Regions from separate parts of the Thauera sinica genome, predicted to be linked through region 2. Evidence: predicted binding sites of a transcription regulator. Region 2 holds the regulator's gene; the other holds the start of a gene.
The links. Region 2 encodes sigma-54, which starts transcription at its own class of promoters, with help from an activator protein. Its sites were predicted from a motif close to TGGCACGCTTNCTGCTNA; they were not measured.
Positions count from the first base shown of each region.

Region 1 (7,800 bases), 2.0 Mb from region 2:
GCAGGACGACCCAGGTGGTGGCGCCCTCGACACGCATGAGCCGGCGTGCGACGCCGATCGGTGCGCGCAGCACGCTGTCGTCGTAGGACTTCGTGATCGTTGCGAAGAGGCCGGCCACCTTGAGTTCGACTGCATTGATGCCCCCCTCCGCCGTCGTCGCCAGCAAGACGACGGAATCCCCCGCGGCCGCGCCCAGATTGGCGGCCAGACCTTCCCCCAGCAGCACCTCGTTCGCATCGCCGTCGGCAAGGTCCCGGCCCGATACGATCGTGATCGCACGCGAAATCGGCCTTTCCAGCGCAGGGTCTATCCCCTCGCCGACGAACGAGACGGTCGCATCCTCCCTGCTGATCAGGCCGTTGAAGGCAAGCCGCGGCGAGATCGTCCGCACTTTGTCTCCACCGAGACGGGCGACCTCGTCCGTCGCCCCCGGCAGGAGATAGCGATACGGATCGCTCACCCCGTTGCTGAAGTAGCCGGGGCGCGTGATCTGGATGTGGCCGAGTTGCGAGTGGATGGTCGATTCCCGCATGTCATGGAATATCCACTCGATGAAACCTCCCGCGAGCAGGTAGGCAACCACGCCGCCGCAGACGGTGAGCAACGCGAGCAGGCCACGCCTGCGCTGCCGGGCAAGATTCCGGGCAGCAAGCATCACGGTTTGCAGGATGTTGTCGAGCATGGATCGCGAGTCGAGGTATCGCTTCTGTAAAATCTACCGCATGATAGCCTCGCGTGAGGCTCGGACCATAGAGATACAGCGTATGAGCGCAAAGTTCGACTACGATGGCGCGTTTTCGCGCAATATCGGATGGGTTACCGCCGCGGAGCAAGCAATCCTGCGCCGCAAGAGAATTGCAATCGCGGGGATGGGCGGTGTCGGTGGAGGGCACCTGCTGACTCTCGCGCGCCTGGGCATCGGCGCCTTCAACATCTCGGATTTCGACCGGTTCGATATCGTCAACTTCAACCGGCAGGCCGGCGCGACCTTATCTTCCATCGGCGAACCGAAGGTCGACGTTCTGGCGGACATGGCGCTCCAGATCAATCCGGAACTCGACATCCGTCGTTTTCCGGCAGGCGTGTCGCACGACAACCTCGATGATTTCCTGCGCGATGTGGACCTTTACGTCGACGCCCTCGACTTCTTCGCCTTCGACGTGCGCCGCGCCACTTTCGCGGCTTGCCACCGCCTCGGCATCCCTGCGATCACCGCCGCGCCTCTTGGCATGGGGACTGCCGTGCTCGTGTTCCTTCCCGGCGGCATGTCGTTCGAGGAGTACTTTTGCCTCGAGGGCTGCGACGAAGAGGAAATGGGAATCCGCTTCCTGCTCGGGCTGTCGCCGGGGATGCTCCAGCGCCAGTACCTCGCCGACCCGTCGCGCGTGAATCTGGAGGAGCATCGCGGACCCTCCACGGTCGCCGCCTGCCAGTTGTGCGCCGGCGTGACCGCCACCGACGTTCTCAAGATCCTGCTCGGTCGCGGTGGCGTGATCAGTGCGCCCAGGGGTTATCAATTCGACGCATACCGCAACCGCCTGGTACGTACATGGCGTCCCGGCGGCAACCGGAATCCGTTGCAGCGCATCGGCCTGTGGATTGCCAGAGGACAGTTGCGGCGCATGAAGCAGGCCGGAGGCGCACATGGCTAGCAGGGACGTTCTGCTGAAGATTCTCGACCTCGCCCGCTGGGCTCCCAGCGGGGACAACACTCAGCCCTATCGCTTCGAGATCGTGGCCGACGACCACATCGCGGTTCACGGCCACGATACGCGGGATTGGTGCGTATACGACTTCGATGGGCACGCCAGCCACATCGCACATGGCGCGCTGCTGGAAACGCTCCGGATCGCCGCCAGCGGGCACGGCCTGAAGGCGACATGGTCGATTCGGGTCGGGCTGCCGGACACCGCGCCGATCTACGACGTGAAACTGGAGCCCGCCTCCGGAGCGGAAGCGGACCCGCTGCTCCCGTTCATCGAGACCCGCACCGTGCAGCGGCGGCCGATGCGTACGACGCCTCTCTCCGCGGCGCAACGCGCGGCGATCGCCGATGCGCCCGGGGCCGGGTTCAGCGTGCAGTTCTTCGAGCCTCTTGGCGCACGGTTGCGCATTGCCAGGCTGCTCTGGGACAGCGCCCACATCCGGCTGACCTGCCCCGAGGCTTATGAGGTGCACAAGGAGGTGATCGAGTGGGGCGCGCGTTACAGCGTCGACCGTATTCCGGAGCAGGCCGTGGGGGTGGATTCGCTGACCGCAAGGCTGATGCGCTGGGTGATGCACAGTTGGGAGCGGGTCGCGTTCTTCAACAGATACCTTGGCGGTACCGTCGCACCCCGGATTCAACTGGACGTGATTCCCGCCGTCTCTTGCGCCGCGCACGTACTGGTCCGCTCGGAGCGCCCCCTGGCGGAGATGGGCGACTTCGTCGATGCGGGCGTGGCGCTGCAGCGGCTTTGGCTGACCGCCACGGCGCACGGTTTGCACTTGCAGCCGGAGATGACGCCGCTGATATTTCGATGGTACGTGCGTGCCGGGCGCAGCATCTCCGCGCTCCGGGCCATCGACATCGAAGCGGCGGCGGTCACGTCGTACATGGAGCGGCTGGTCGGCGCGGAGCCGGAGACGAGTTTCACGTTCTTCTGCCGCGTCGGGCAATCGAAGCAGCCTGCGTCGCGCTCGCTGAGGCATAGCGTCGACAAACTCATGGAAGTCCCCCCGTCCTGATCGGACGTGGCCTCCTGGCCACGACGAAGCGCTCTGCGCGGCACGCGGTGCCGGCGCCCATTTCCCGATACGCAGCCGTACCGGCCGGCGATGGCCCGTGCGCCATCGCCGACGCGACGGCGTGTCGGAAATCCATTGCCAACGGACCGCCATGCCCGGGCTTGCGGCATGGGCGGCAGCAAGCGGTACTGCGCCGCGCCGGCGCTGTGTGCAACGTGTCGGTTTTCTTTACAGTCGACATCCGAGAGCTTCCGATATGCATGCGTTCCTTCTTTGAAATCTTAAAATAAACAAAGGGATAGGATTCTCTTCGAGGCCCTGGCATCGATTTTGCTCTTAGGATGCTGCGGCGGCTGGAAAGGTGGTTAAGGCAAATTGCTCGATCCGCTAGTGGCATGTCGCAACACTTTTGGCGAGTGTTGAGCGGGAAGGTGCTAGAGCTGTCCGTTGAGCGAAAGTCGCCTGTGGAGCAATCAAGTTCTTGTTGGCATTGACTAGGAGATTGAAATGAAACTTACTAAAGCCTTGGCCGTGGCGTCGATGGTGCTGACTTCGGCCGCTGCGAACGCAGAAGTGTTCCTCCAGAATTGGAAGCTTGACGCCGATGGCGCGGCTGGCGCGGGCGCCGCTGTCGTCGTCAGCGAATTCATGGATCTGATCGGCGCGAGCTACATCGAAACCTCGGGCACGCCGTACCCGAACTTCACGTTCAAGGATGCCGGCGCCTTCCGTGTCGCCGGCCTGGACGGCACCAGCGCGGCGCCGAGCTCGGCCGAGATCACCGCCATCTTTACCGGCACCGGCACCGGCACCCTGGGCGGGGCGATCAACTTCGACACCACGTCGACGTTCTCCATGTACTCCGACACCGCCTTCGATTTCGGTGGCACGAACGGAACGTTCGGTGCCGACAACGGTACGCTGATCGGGAGCTTCAAGCTCGTGCTCGGGTTCGGCGAGGTCAATGCCACGGGTATCCCGAATGGTCAATTGACCCTCAAGTTCCTCGCGACGGATCTCCTGGCCGGTTACTTCTTCGACGAGAACGGTATCGATCTTTCGACGAAGGTTGCTGACGAGCTGCTCTTCGGCTTCGTGACGACCAACGCCTCCTACACCGGCAATCCGACGGCCAACGTCCGCAGCGAGATCGCGGGCGAGCTCTTCAATGATGCGTTCGGCGCTCCCGCGAACACGAACACGCCTCCGGGAGACTTCTATGTCTCGAACAACGGCCAGTACCGTTGGAGCGTGCCGGAGCCGGGTTCGCTGGCTCTGATCGGTGCGGGCCTCATGGGTGCGTTCGGCATCCGCCGCCGCCGTACCGCTGCCTGAAGTCAAGGCAACCGTTGAAAGCAAGAAGCCCGCAATCGCGGGCTTTTTGCTTTTCGATGCCCGGGAAAGCCGCCCCCGGTGGAGGGGCGGTCATCGCCCTGGAGCCGAATCGGAGCGGGTGTCCGTTCCGGGCTGGCTTCCCGCCTGCTGCTGCAAGTAGTACCCCAGCGCCGGCGGCAGGATGGCCTCCGCGCCCGGCAAGTGCCGGCCCCGTGCCTCCAGCCAGCCGAGGTAGGCGGCATTGTCGAAACCCTGCCGGTCGGCCAGGTAGTCCATGTAGATGGGCAGCACCGACAGTTTGCGGCGTTGCCGTTCGGGGACGAACGGTGCGGCGATGCGCGGCAGCGCGGCGAACCAGGTGCGAGGGACGGTGATGGAGGCCGGTATCCGCCGGCCCCGGCTGCGGAATGCATCGCGCACGTAGGTTTTCAGCTCGTGCAGCACGGGCGAACGCTCCGGACCGGAGCAAAGATGAAAGATGCGGCCTGCGGTGTCCGGGTTGCGGCTGGCGGTGGCGATGGCTTCGGCGACCCAGTCCACCGGGATGATGTCGAGCCTGGTGTCGCCGAAGCAGGGGTACAGGCCCAGCGTTCTGCGTCCCGACAGGATCTCGCATATGTAGTAGAAGATCTGGAAGTGGATGATGCGGCCGTCGCGCGAGTCGCCGATCACCATGCTCGGCCGATGCACCGTGATCGGCAGGCGTTCGCGTTCGATCGCCTCGCGCACCAGCGTTTCGGCCTCGGCCTTGGTCTGCTCGTAGGTGTTGTGGAAGGCGCGGGGCTCGTCGATCCAGGTTTCGGGAAGAATCCCGGGGCGCTTGCCGGCGATGCCGACGGTGCTGACGAAGTCGAGCTTCTGCAGCGATCCGCGCCGCGCGAGTTCGCGCGCCAGCGCGAGGATGGCCTCGGCCGAGCCGACCGCGGAGCGGCGTGCCTTGTCGAGAGGGTCGTTCATGCGCACGCTGGCGGCGCAATGGATGATGTGCGTGGTGTCCGCGGCGATGGCGGCATGGTCGGCGTCGGCCAGGCCGAAACGCGGCAGCGAGGCATCGCCGCGCAGGGGCTGGATGCGGGAACGCCGTTCGCTGCCCGGCGCCAGTTCCCAGAACCGGCACAGTTCGTCCAGCCTCGCGGCGAGGTGTTCATCGGAATCGGCCCGCAGCAGGATGCGCACCCGGGTATCGGGGTCGCTCAGCAGCAGTGGAACGATGGCGCTGCCGACGGCGCCGGAGGCGCCGGTAAGAAAGTAGTGCCTCATGGAGCCTCGATGACGGGGAGCGTTGGGCAGGGCTGGCCGCGATGGGCCTGCGTGCTGCGGCGGTAGGCTTCGTCGATCTGCGCGCGAAAGCGCTGCTCGATCGGAATGCGGCGGATCTTCTGGTTGAGGGTGAGTTCGCCGCCCGATACGCTGAGCGCGCGCGGCGAGACGATGATCGCGCCCGGACGCTGGAATTCGGGGAAGGCCCGGCAGGCATCGAGCGCGTCGGCGGCGACGGCGGTGTGGGTGGCCGGGTCCGACAGCTTCGCTGCGAACGGATGCTGCGGGGCGATCGTCAGCAGTGCGATGGGGTAGGGGCGGTCGCGGCCGACGACGACGGCATGGTCGACGTAGTCCAGCGTTTTCAGTGCCGCCTCGATCGGCGCCGGCGGGACGCGGCGCCCGGTCGAGGTCTTGAAGACCTCGCTCTTGCGCCCGTCCAGCCACAGGAAACCGTCGTGGTCGAGGTGCGCATAGTCGCCCGTGTGCAGGAAACCCTCGGCGTCGATCGTGTCGGATGAGGCGGATTCGCCGTAGTAGCCGCCGAAGACGCCGGGGCCGCGCACCAGCAGTTCGCCGTCGTCGGCAAAGCGCAGCTCGTTGCCGGGCAAGGGCTTGCCGACGCTGCCGAAGCGGAACTGCCGCAGCGTGTTGAACGCGATCGGCATCACGTTTTCGCTGGTGCCGTAGGCTTCGAGCACGGTCCAGCCAAGGCCGTGCAGCCGTTCGAGGAGCCAGCGCGGCATGGGCGCGGAACCGCTCGCCATGAACTGCAGGTCCGGCCCCATCAGTGCGCGGACGCGAGCCAGGACGCGATCGGCGGCGGGGAAGAGGAGCCGGCACCACAGCGGCGGCCGTTTGCCCGCGCGCAGCGCTGCCGCCCGCCTGCTTCCGATTGCCCAGGCGGCGTGCACGATCGTGCGTTCCGCGGTGGAACGGTTCTCGAGCCCTGCCTGGATGCCACCGTGCAGTTTCTCGAAGAAGCGCGGCACGCCGACGAAGAGCGTGGGCCGGATTTCGGGCGCGAAGCGCATCACGTCCGGGACGTCGAGGAAGTAGCTGGTTGCGCCGCAACTGATCGCCAGCAGATTGATGACGCGCTGGAACAGGGTCGACAGCGGCAGCCAGCAGATCATGCGTGCGTCCTGGCGCACCGATGGGAAGCGTTCCATCAGGCCGTCGACCGCAAGACAGAGCTGGCGATGCGAGTAGGCGATGCCCTTGGGGTGGCCGGTGCTGCCCGACGTGAAGACGATGGTGGCGGGATCGTCCGGTCCCGGTTCGGGGATGGCGGGGACGCCGCTGCCGGGATCGGCGGCGAGCAGGCCGTCGAGCGCATGGACGGCGGCGGAGCGCGCCGCGCCGGCGGTGGCGACGACGGCGATCTCGGGCAGGCGCCAGATGCCGCGAATCAGGTCCAGCGGTTCCTCGTCGGAGGTGACGATCAGGCGAGGCTGGGTCAAGGCGAGCGCGCGCTGGAGATTCTGCGGCGCATCGTGGCTGTCGAGGCCCACCACCACTGCGCCGATGGTGAGCGCCGCCTGCTGGCACAGCTCCCAGTCGGGGCCGGTGGGCAGCATGATGACGATCCGGTCGCCGCGCCGGATGCCCAGACGCGCAAAGTGGCTTGCGAGCCGCCGGACCTGCGCGAGCAGATCGTGCCAGGTGATGGACTGCCATCCGTCTTCGCCGGCGCGATGCAGGAAGGCGACGGTGTCGCCCGTCCGCAGCGCCCGGTCGCGCAGCCGTCCGGGAACGGTGCAGGGTGCCGCCTCCATTGCGGTGGCGCCCGGCCGCCCGAAGCCACTGAGCGCCCCGTCGGGGGGTAGCGGACGAAGTGAGCGTAGGGGCTGTTTCACTTCAGCTCCGGCGCAGCAGTGGCGGATCGTAGGCGCCCTTGGGGAGGTTGATGCGCAGGTCGTCCTCGCCCAGCCCCAGCCACGCCATGCTGCGCGCGACCTCGCGTCCCATGCCCAGCTTGTGGCGGATCATGAAGTTCACCAGCGGCGTCATCACCTTCCAGTAGCCCAGGCGGGCCTTGCCTTCGCGGATCAGCGCGGAGAACTCGGGCGTGTAGGGGTTGTAGCCGAAGTGGCGCAGGTCCGAGTACATCATCAGCCAGTTGATCGGGTAGTTGCTGACGATGGGGTTGGCGTGGTGGCTGCGCTGCACGAGCCCCAGTTCGGTCACGCGGCGGATGACCTGGGCCTGGTCGTAGTCCCACACGTGGTAGGGCGCGAGGTAGCGCGGGAAGCGGGTGCCGGCCGGCAGGAGGTGCGGGTTGTAGAAGTGCGCCAGGTCGGCGGCCGAGAACTCGCCGCAATCGGCCAGGTGGGGAGGGGTCCAGTCCTCGCCGCGGACCAGGGCCGGGGCGAATTCGTACAGCATGCGTTCGGGCTCGGGCTGCCCCGGCGAGTAGCCCGCGAGCACGAGCGGCACGTTCTTTTCGATCGCCAGCCGGAGCGCGGCGCCTTCGAA
Region 1 is NZ_CP023439.1:725,554-733,353, forward strand. Features, by position in the region: gene CCZ27_RS03330 (ABC transporter permease) at 1-682, opposite strand, end outside; gene CCZ27_RS03335 (ThiF family adenylyltransferase) at 765-1,652, shown strand; gene CCZ27_RS03340 (nitroreductase family protein) at 1,645-2,727, shown strand; gene pepA (flocculation-associated PEP-CTERM protein PepA) at 3,235-4,062, shown strand; gene CCZ27_RS03350 (SDR family oxidoreductase) at 4,153-5,322, opposite strand; gene CCZ27_RS03355 (AMP-dependent synthetase/ligase) at 5,319-7,181, opposite strand; gene CCZ27_RS03360 (adenine nucleotide alpha hydrolase family protein) at 7,183-7,800, opposite strand, start outside.
Region 1: pepA (flocculation-associated PEP-CTERM protein PepA) is a predicted target of sigma-54. The motif match lies at 3,047-3,064, and genes of this name have one in related genera.

Region 2 (7,800 bases):
ATGTGTCGGATATCGCGGCGATGGGCGCCGAACCGCGCTGGGCCTTGCTCGCGATCGCGCTGCCGGCGGCCGACGAGGGGTGGATCGCCGCGTTCGCCGGCGGCCTGTTCGACTGCGCGCGCGCCCACGGCGTGGACCTCGTCGGCGGCGACACCACCTGCGGACCGCTCAACATGACGGTGACCCTCATCGGCGAGGTGCCGACGGGCGAGGCCGTCACCCGCGGCGGCGGCCGCGCGGGCGACGAACTGTGGGTGTCGGGCCAGCCCGGCCTGGCGGCGCTCGGCCTGGCGGCGCTGCGCGGCGACGCCGCGCTCGCCGCGGACGGCCTGCAGCGCTGCCTCGACGCCCTGCACAAACCGCGGCCCCGCACCGCGCTCGGCCTGGCGCTGCGCGGCGTGGCCAGCGCGATGCTGGACGTCTCCGACGGGCTGCTCGGCGACCTCGGCCACATCCTGGAGCGCTCCGGCACGGGCGCCGTCGTCGATACCGCGGCGCTGCCGTTCGCCGCGCTGCTCGCCACCGGCGCCGATGCCGCGCTCGCGCGGCGCTGCCTGCTGTCGGGCGGCGACGACTACGAGCTGCTGTTCGCCGCCCCGCCCGCGCGGCGCGAGGCGGTGCAGGCCATCGGCGCACGCCTGGGCCTGCCGCTGCACCGCATCGGCACCCTCACCGACCAGTCCGGCGCGCTGCTGCTGCGCGAGGCCGACGGCACGCTGCAGGCAAGCCCCGCCACGGGCTACGATCACTTCGGCTAGCGCCGCACCCATTCCAACGCCCATCCGCGATCCTGCCCATGCACCCCACCGCCCGCTTCATGCTGAGCCACCCCGCCCACTTCATCTCGCTCGGCTTCGGCTCGGGCCTGTCGCCCTGGGCGCCGGGGACGATGGGCACGCTGCTGGCGTGGCTGCTATATCCGCTGATCCGCACGCCGCTGTCGGAGTTCGTCTTCCTCGCGCTGCTCGCCAGCCTGTTCGCGGCCGGCATCCTCGCCGCCGAGCGCACCGGCCGCGCGCTCGGCGTGCCGGACCATGGCGGCATCGTCTGGGACGAGATGGTCGCGACCTGGCTGGTGCTGGTGTTCGCGCCCAAGACTCTGCTGTGGCAGGCCGTCGCGGTGGCGCTGTTCCGCTTCTTCGACATCGTCAAGCCGCCGCCGGTGCGCTGGGCCGACCGCGCGCTGAAGGGCGGCTTCGGCGTGATGCTCGACGACCTCATCGCCGCCGGCTATACGCTGCTGGCGCTCGCCGTCCTCGTCGCGGCGTTCCGGCCATGATGACGGCCGCGCTCGACGCCCTGTCCGCGGCGCTCGGCCAGGCGCTGGCCGCGCGCGGCTGGATGCTCGCCACCGCAGAATCCTGCACCGGCGGCTGGATCGCCGAAGCCGTCACCGCCACCGCGGGCAGTTCGGGCTGGTTCGACCGCGGCTTCGTCACCTACTCCAACGAGGCCAAGATGGACATGCTCGGCGTGTCGCCGGCCACACTCGCGGTGCACGGCGCGGTCAGCGAGCAGACGGTGCGCGAGATGGCGGCCGGTGCGCTGGCCCGCAGCCGCGCCCAGGTGGCGGTCGCCGTCTCCGGCGTGGCCGGCCCCGGCGGCGGCAGCACGGAGAAGCCGGTGGGCATGGTGTGCCTGGCCTGGGCGCGGCGCGGCGCGGCACCGCAGGCGGTCACGATGCATTTCGGCGGCGACCGCGAAGCGGTGCGGCGACAGACGGTGGAGCACGCGCTGCGCGAACTGATCCGGTTCGCCGGCTGAGCAGCGCGGCGCCGCTCGTCGGGCGGCATTGCTGTAAAAATAAACAGCTACTACACTGCCGCCGTCAGGGAGCCGCGACAACATCCCTGCAATCTCTGTGCCATAATCCGGACATCACTCAGGAAAGACTCTCATGGACGACAACAAGGCCAAGGCGCTCGCCGCCGCGCTCTCCCAGATCGAGAAGCAGTTCGGCAAGGGTTCGATCATGCGCATGGGCGACGGCAACGTCGAGCGCGACATCCAGACCGTTTCCACCGGCTCGCTCGGGCTCGACATCGCGCTCGGCCTCGGCGGCCTGCCGCGCGGCCGCGTGGTCGAGATCTACGGCCCCGAATCCTCCGGCAAGACCACGCTGACGCTGCAGGTCATCGCCGAGATGCAGAAGCTCGGCGGCACCGCCGCCTTCATCGACGCCGAGCATGCGCTCGACGTCGTCTATGCCGAAAAGCTCGGCGTCAACATCGAGGACCTGCTGATCTCGCAGCCCGACACCGGCGAACAGGCGCTCGAGATCGCCGACATGCTGGTACGCTCGGGCGGCATCGACATCATCGTCATCGACTCGGTCGCCGCGCTCACGCCCAAGGCTGAGATCGAGGGCGAGATGGGCGACCAGTTGCCCGGCCTGCAGGCCCGCCTGATGTCGCAGGCCCTGCGCAAGCTCACCGCCAGCATCAAGCGCACCAACACGCTGGTGATCTTCATCAACCAGATCCGCATGAAGATCGGCGTGATGTTCGGCAGCCCCGAGACCACCACCGGCGGCAACGCGCTCAAGTTCTACGCCTCGGTGCGCATGGACATCCGCCGCACCGGCACGATCAAGAAGGGCGACGAGGTGATCGGCTCGGAAACCCGCGTGAAGGTCGTCAAGAACAAGGTGTCGCCGCCGTTCAAGGAGGCGCACTTCGACATCCTGTACGGCGAGGGCATCTCGCGCGAAGGCGAGATCATCGACCTCGGCGTGGAACACAAGATCGTCGACAAGTCCGGCGCCTGGTATGCCTACAACGGCGACAAGATCGGCCAGGGCAAGGACAACTCGCGCGAGTTCCTGCGCGCCAACCCGGCGCTGGCGCGCGAGATCGAGAACAAGGTGCGCGTCGCGGTCGGCCTGCCCGAGATGCAGCCGGTCGCGGCCGTGGCCGCGACTGCCTCCACCTGAGCCCGCCGCCCGCGGGGCCCGGCATGAGCGAAACCACCCTGCGCGAGCGCGCGCTGCGCTACCTTGCGCAGCGCGACCACTCGCGCGCCGAACTGGCGCGCAAGCTGGCCGGCCACGGCAGCGCCGAGGAAGTCGCCGAGGTGGTCGCACGCATGGGCGAGCTTGGCCTGCAGTCCGACCGGCGCTTCGCCGAAGCCTGGGTGCGCGGCAAGGCGGGCCGCTTCGGCACGGCGCGCCTGCGCAACGAACTGGCGCGGCGTGGCGTGGAGCGCGAACTGGTCGACGCGGCGCTTGCCGCCGAGTGCGTAGAATCGGAACTCGAACGCGCCCGTGCCGTATGGCGCACGAAGTTCGGCACGGCGCCGGCCGATGCGCGCGAATGGGCTCGCCAGGCGCGCTTCCTGCAAACCCGCGGCTTCGCGGCGGAGGTGATCCGCAAGCTGCTGAAAGAGCAACCCGATGAGTCTGCTTAAGGTCACCGGCCTGCAAAAGCGCTACAAGGCGCGCACCGTCGTGCACGACGTCGGCTTCGACGTCGACGCCGGCGAAGTCGTCGGCCTGCTCGGCCCCAACGGCGCCGGCAAGACCACCTGCTTCTACATGATCGTGGGCCTGGTGCGCGCCGACGGCGGCGAGATCCTGCTCGACGACAGCGCGCTGACCCATCGCCCGATCCACGCCCGCGCCCGCCTCGGCCTGTCCTACCTGCCGCAGGAGATGAGCGTGTTCCGCAAGCTCACCGTGGCGGAGAACATCCGCGCGGTGCTGGAACTGCAGGGGCTGGCACGCGAGCAGATCGAAACGCGGCTCGACGAACTGCTCGAGGAACTGGGCATCGCCCACCTGCGCGACAACACCGCGGTGTCGCTGTCGGGCGGGGAACGCCGGCGCTGCGAGATCGCGCGCGCGCTGGCGACCAACCCGCGCCTGATCCTGCTCGACGAGCCCTTCGCCGGCGTGGACCCGATCGCGGTGCTCGACATCCAGAAGATCATCCGCTTCCTCAAGGAGCGCGGCATCGGCGTACTCATCACCGACCACAACGTGCGCGAGACCCTCGGCATCTGCGATCGCGCCTACATCATCAGCGAGGGACGCGTGCTCGCCAGCGGCCGGCCGGCCGAGATCATCGCCAACGAACAGGTTCGCCAGGTCTATCTCGGCGAGCATTTCCGCCTCTGAACCCTGCTCGTCCATGAAACCCAGTCTCCAGCTCAAGCTTTCCCAGCACCTGACGCTCACGCCGCAGTTGCAGCAGTCGATCAAGCTGCTGCAGTTGTCCACGCTCGAGCTCAACCAGGAGATCGAGCGCTTCCTGCTCGAGAACCCCATGCTGGAGCGCGAGGAAGGCGACGGCAGCGAGTTCGCACCGCCTCCGCCGGCCCCCGGCAGCACCACGGCGGCAACCGACCGCGGCAACGAGGCATCCGACAGCCGCGAAGGCGGCGACACGCGCAGCGAGGGCGAGTCCGCCGCCGGCCTCGACGAAGGCATGGACTGGTCCAGCGTCGGCAACGGCAGCCCGTCCAACCGCGACGACGACGACGTCGATTACCAGGAATTCCAGGCCGCCGGCATCTCGCTGCGCGACCACCTCGACCTGCAGGTGGCGCTGTCGCCGCTCAGCGACCGCGACCGCGCGCTCGTGCGCTTCATCATCGAGGCGCTCGACGACGACGGCTACCTGCACCAGACGCTGGAGGATCTGCTGGAGCTGCTGCCGGCCGAACTCGAGATCGATCTCGACGAACTCACGATCGCCCTGCGCCACGTGCAGAACCTGGAACCGGCCGGCATCGGCGCGCGCACGCCGCAGGAATGCCTGTCGCTGCAGTTGCGCGCCCAGCCGCCCTCGCCCGACCGCAACCTCGCGCTGGAGATCGTCGACAGGCACCTCGAACTGCTCGCCGAGCGCAACTTCGCCAAGCTCAAGCGGCTCACCGGCTGCGACGACGACGCCCTGCGCGCCGCCCAGGCGCTGATCGGCCGGCTCGACCCCCACCCCGGCTCGCAGCACTCCGCCGAGGAAACGCGCTACGTGCTGCCCGACGTGGTGGTGCGCAAGGTGCGCAACCGCTGGACGGTGTCGCTCAACCCGGAGGCGATGCCGCGCCTGCGCATCAACCAGCTCTACGCCAGCATCCTGCAGCAGCACCGCGGCCAGGGCGGCGGACTGACGGGCCAGTTGCAGGAGGCGCGCTGGCTGATCAAGAACGTCCAGCAGCGCTTCGACACCATCCTGCGCGTGTCACAGGCGATCGTTGACCAGCAGCGGCAGTTCTTCGATCATGGGGACGTGGCAATGCGGCCACTCACCCTCCGGGAGATCGCGGACCAGCTCGAGCTGCACGAATCCACCGTTTCGCGCGTGACGACGCAGAAGTACATGGCGACGCCGCGCGGTGTGTTCGAACTCAAGTATTTCTTCGGCAGTCACGTCTCCACCGACACCGGCGGTGCGGCATCCTCCACTGCGATTCGCGCGCTGATTCGCCAGTTGGTGGAGGCCGAGGACAGGAAAAAACCCTTGTCGGACGCCAGGATTGCCGATCTATTGGGCCAGCAGGGTATCGTGGTCGCACGGCGGACGATCGCCAAGTATCGCGAATCCCTCAATATCCCGCCGGTCAGTCTGCGCAAAACGCTTTGATAACAAGAGGAGTTGCCATGAATCTGAACATCACCGGACGTCACGTCGAAGTCACTCCGGCCATCCGCGAATACGTGTCCACCAAGCTGGACCGCGTCGTCCGCCACTTCGACAACGTCACCAGCGTGAGCGTCATTCTGTCGGTCGAGAAGCTGAAGCAGAAAGCGGAAGTCACCGTGCACGTGCGCGGCAAGGACATCTTCGTCGAGAGCGACGACAACGACATGTACGCGGCGATCGATTCGATGGCCGACAAGCTCGACCGCCAGGTCCAGAAGTACAAGCAGAAGCAGAGCGACCACAACCACGACGCGCTCAAGCATCAGAGCCCCGAAGCCTGAGGCGGCGGGTTTCCGCCCTCCTTCCGGGGTGAGCGTATAATCGGCGCGTTTTCCGCACGCGCCACCCTCACCCCGAGCCACCATCCCGCACAGCCGCGCCCCGTTTCCGCGAAACGGCACACGCCCCCGACATGAGCCTCATTTCCCGACTACTGCCGCTGTCCAATGTGGTCGCCGATCTCGACGCGAGCAGCAAGAAGCGCGTTTTCGAGCAGGCGGGACTGCTGTTCGAGAACAATCAGGGCATCGCCCGCAGCACGGTGTTCGACAGCCTGTTCGCCCGCGAACGGCTGGGCTCCACCGGGCTCGGCCAGGGCGTCGCCATCCCGCATGGCCGCATCAAGGGGCTGAAGGAAGCCGCCGGCGCTTTCCTGCGGCTTGCCGCGCCCGTCCAGTTCGATGCGCCGGACGGACGCCCGGTCAACCTGATCTTCGTGCTGCTGGTGCCGGAGCAGGCCAACGAAACGCATCTGCAACTGCTGTCCGAACTGGCGCAGATGTTCAGCGACCGCGGTTTCCGCGAGTCGTTGCTGAATGCGGCGGATACGGCGGCCCTGCACGCGCTGTTCGCAAACTGGGGCCCCGATGCGGCAGATCAGCGTAGCGCAACTGTTTGAGGCACAGCGAGAACGCCTCCAGCTCAGCCGCGTCAGCGGCAGCCTTGATGCCCAGCTCTCGGTCGGTGACGAGGCCATCTGGGGCGCCGACCTCGTCGGCCACCTGAACCTGATCCATCCGACGCGCCTGCAGATCCTCGGCACCGCCGAACTGGCCTGGGCGCAGCGCCAGCCCGACGACAAGGTCGCCCACCACCTCAATGAGATCCTCTCGGCGCGGCCGCCGGCGATCATCGTCGCCGATGGCTGCGAGCCGCCGCCTTCCGTGCTCGCCGCCTGCCGCTCGCACGACGTGCCCCTGCTCACCACGCCGCAGCCTTCGGCCAGCGTCATCGACCACCTGAGGCTGTTCCTGTCGCGCAGGCTCGCCGAGCGCATCTCGCTGCACGGCGTCTTCATGGACGTGCTCGGCGTCGGCGTGCTGATCACCGGCGACTCGGGGGCGGGCAAGTCCGAACTGGCGCTCGAACTGATCTCCCGCGGCCACGGTCTGGTGGCCGACGACGTGGTGGAATTCTCGCGCATCGGACCGACCGTCCTCGAGGGGCGCTGCCCGGAGATGCTGCAGGACTTCATCGAGGTCCGCGGCCTGGGGATCGTCAACATCCGCACCGTGTTCGGCGAAACCGCGTGCCGGCGCAAGATGCGCCTGCGCCTGATCACCCATCTCGAGCGACGCCAGCCCGGCACCAACGACCCTTTGCGCCTGCCGATGCAGCACGAAAGCCAGGCCATCCTCGGCGTCCGGGTACAGCGGGTGGTGCTGCCGGTGGCGGCCGGGCGCAACCTCGCGGTGCTGCTCGAGACCGCCGTCCGCTCCGCCATCCTGCAATTGCGGGGCATCGATTCCACGCAGGATTTCATCGAACGCCAGACGCGCGCGCTCGGGCAGGGCGGCGACCACGGCGACGGCGACGCGGGCGACTGACCACGGCCTTGCCGCCGCGGCACGGCGGCTGATACGCTCGATCCCTTTACCGCAGAGCATCAGCCGCCATGACCGCCACACCGGACTACCTGGAACGCATCCTCAACGCCCAGGTGTATGACGTGGCCGAGGAGACCCCCCTCGACCTCGCAGCGAACCTCTCCGCGCGCATCCACAACCGCGTCCACTTGAAGCGGGAAGACATGCAGCCGGTGTTCAGCTTCAAGCTCCGCGGCGCGTACAACAAGATGGTCAAGCTGTCGCCGCAGGCGCTCAGGCGCGGCGTGATCTGCGCGTCCGCCGGCAACCATGCGCAGGGCGTGGCACTGTCG
Region 2 is NZ_CP023439.1:3,854,245-3,862,044, forward strand. Features, by position in the region: gene thiL (thiamine-phosphate kinase) at 1-758, shown strand, start outside; gene CCZ27_RS16820 (phosphatidylglycerophosphatase A family protein) at 797-1,279, shown strand; gene CCZ27_RS16825 (CinA family protein) at 1,276-1,764, shown strand; gene recA (recombinase RecA) at 1,898-2,932, shown strand; gene recX (recombination regulator RecX) at 2,956-3,405, shown strand; gene lptB (LPS export ABC transporter ATP-binding protein) at 3,392-4,114, shown strand; gene CCZ27_RS16845 (RNA polymerase factor sigma-54) at 4,128-5,582, shown strand; gene hpf (ribosome hibernation-promoting factor, HPF/YfiA family) at 5,600-5,923, shown strand; gene ptsN (PTS IIA-like nitrogen regulatory protein PtsN) at 6,055-6,540, shown strand; gene hprK (HPr(Ser) kinase/phosphatase) at 6,509-7,468, shown strand; gene ilvA (threonine ammonia-lyase, biosynthetic) at 7,537-7,800, shown strand, end outside.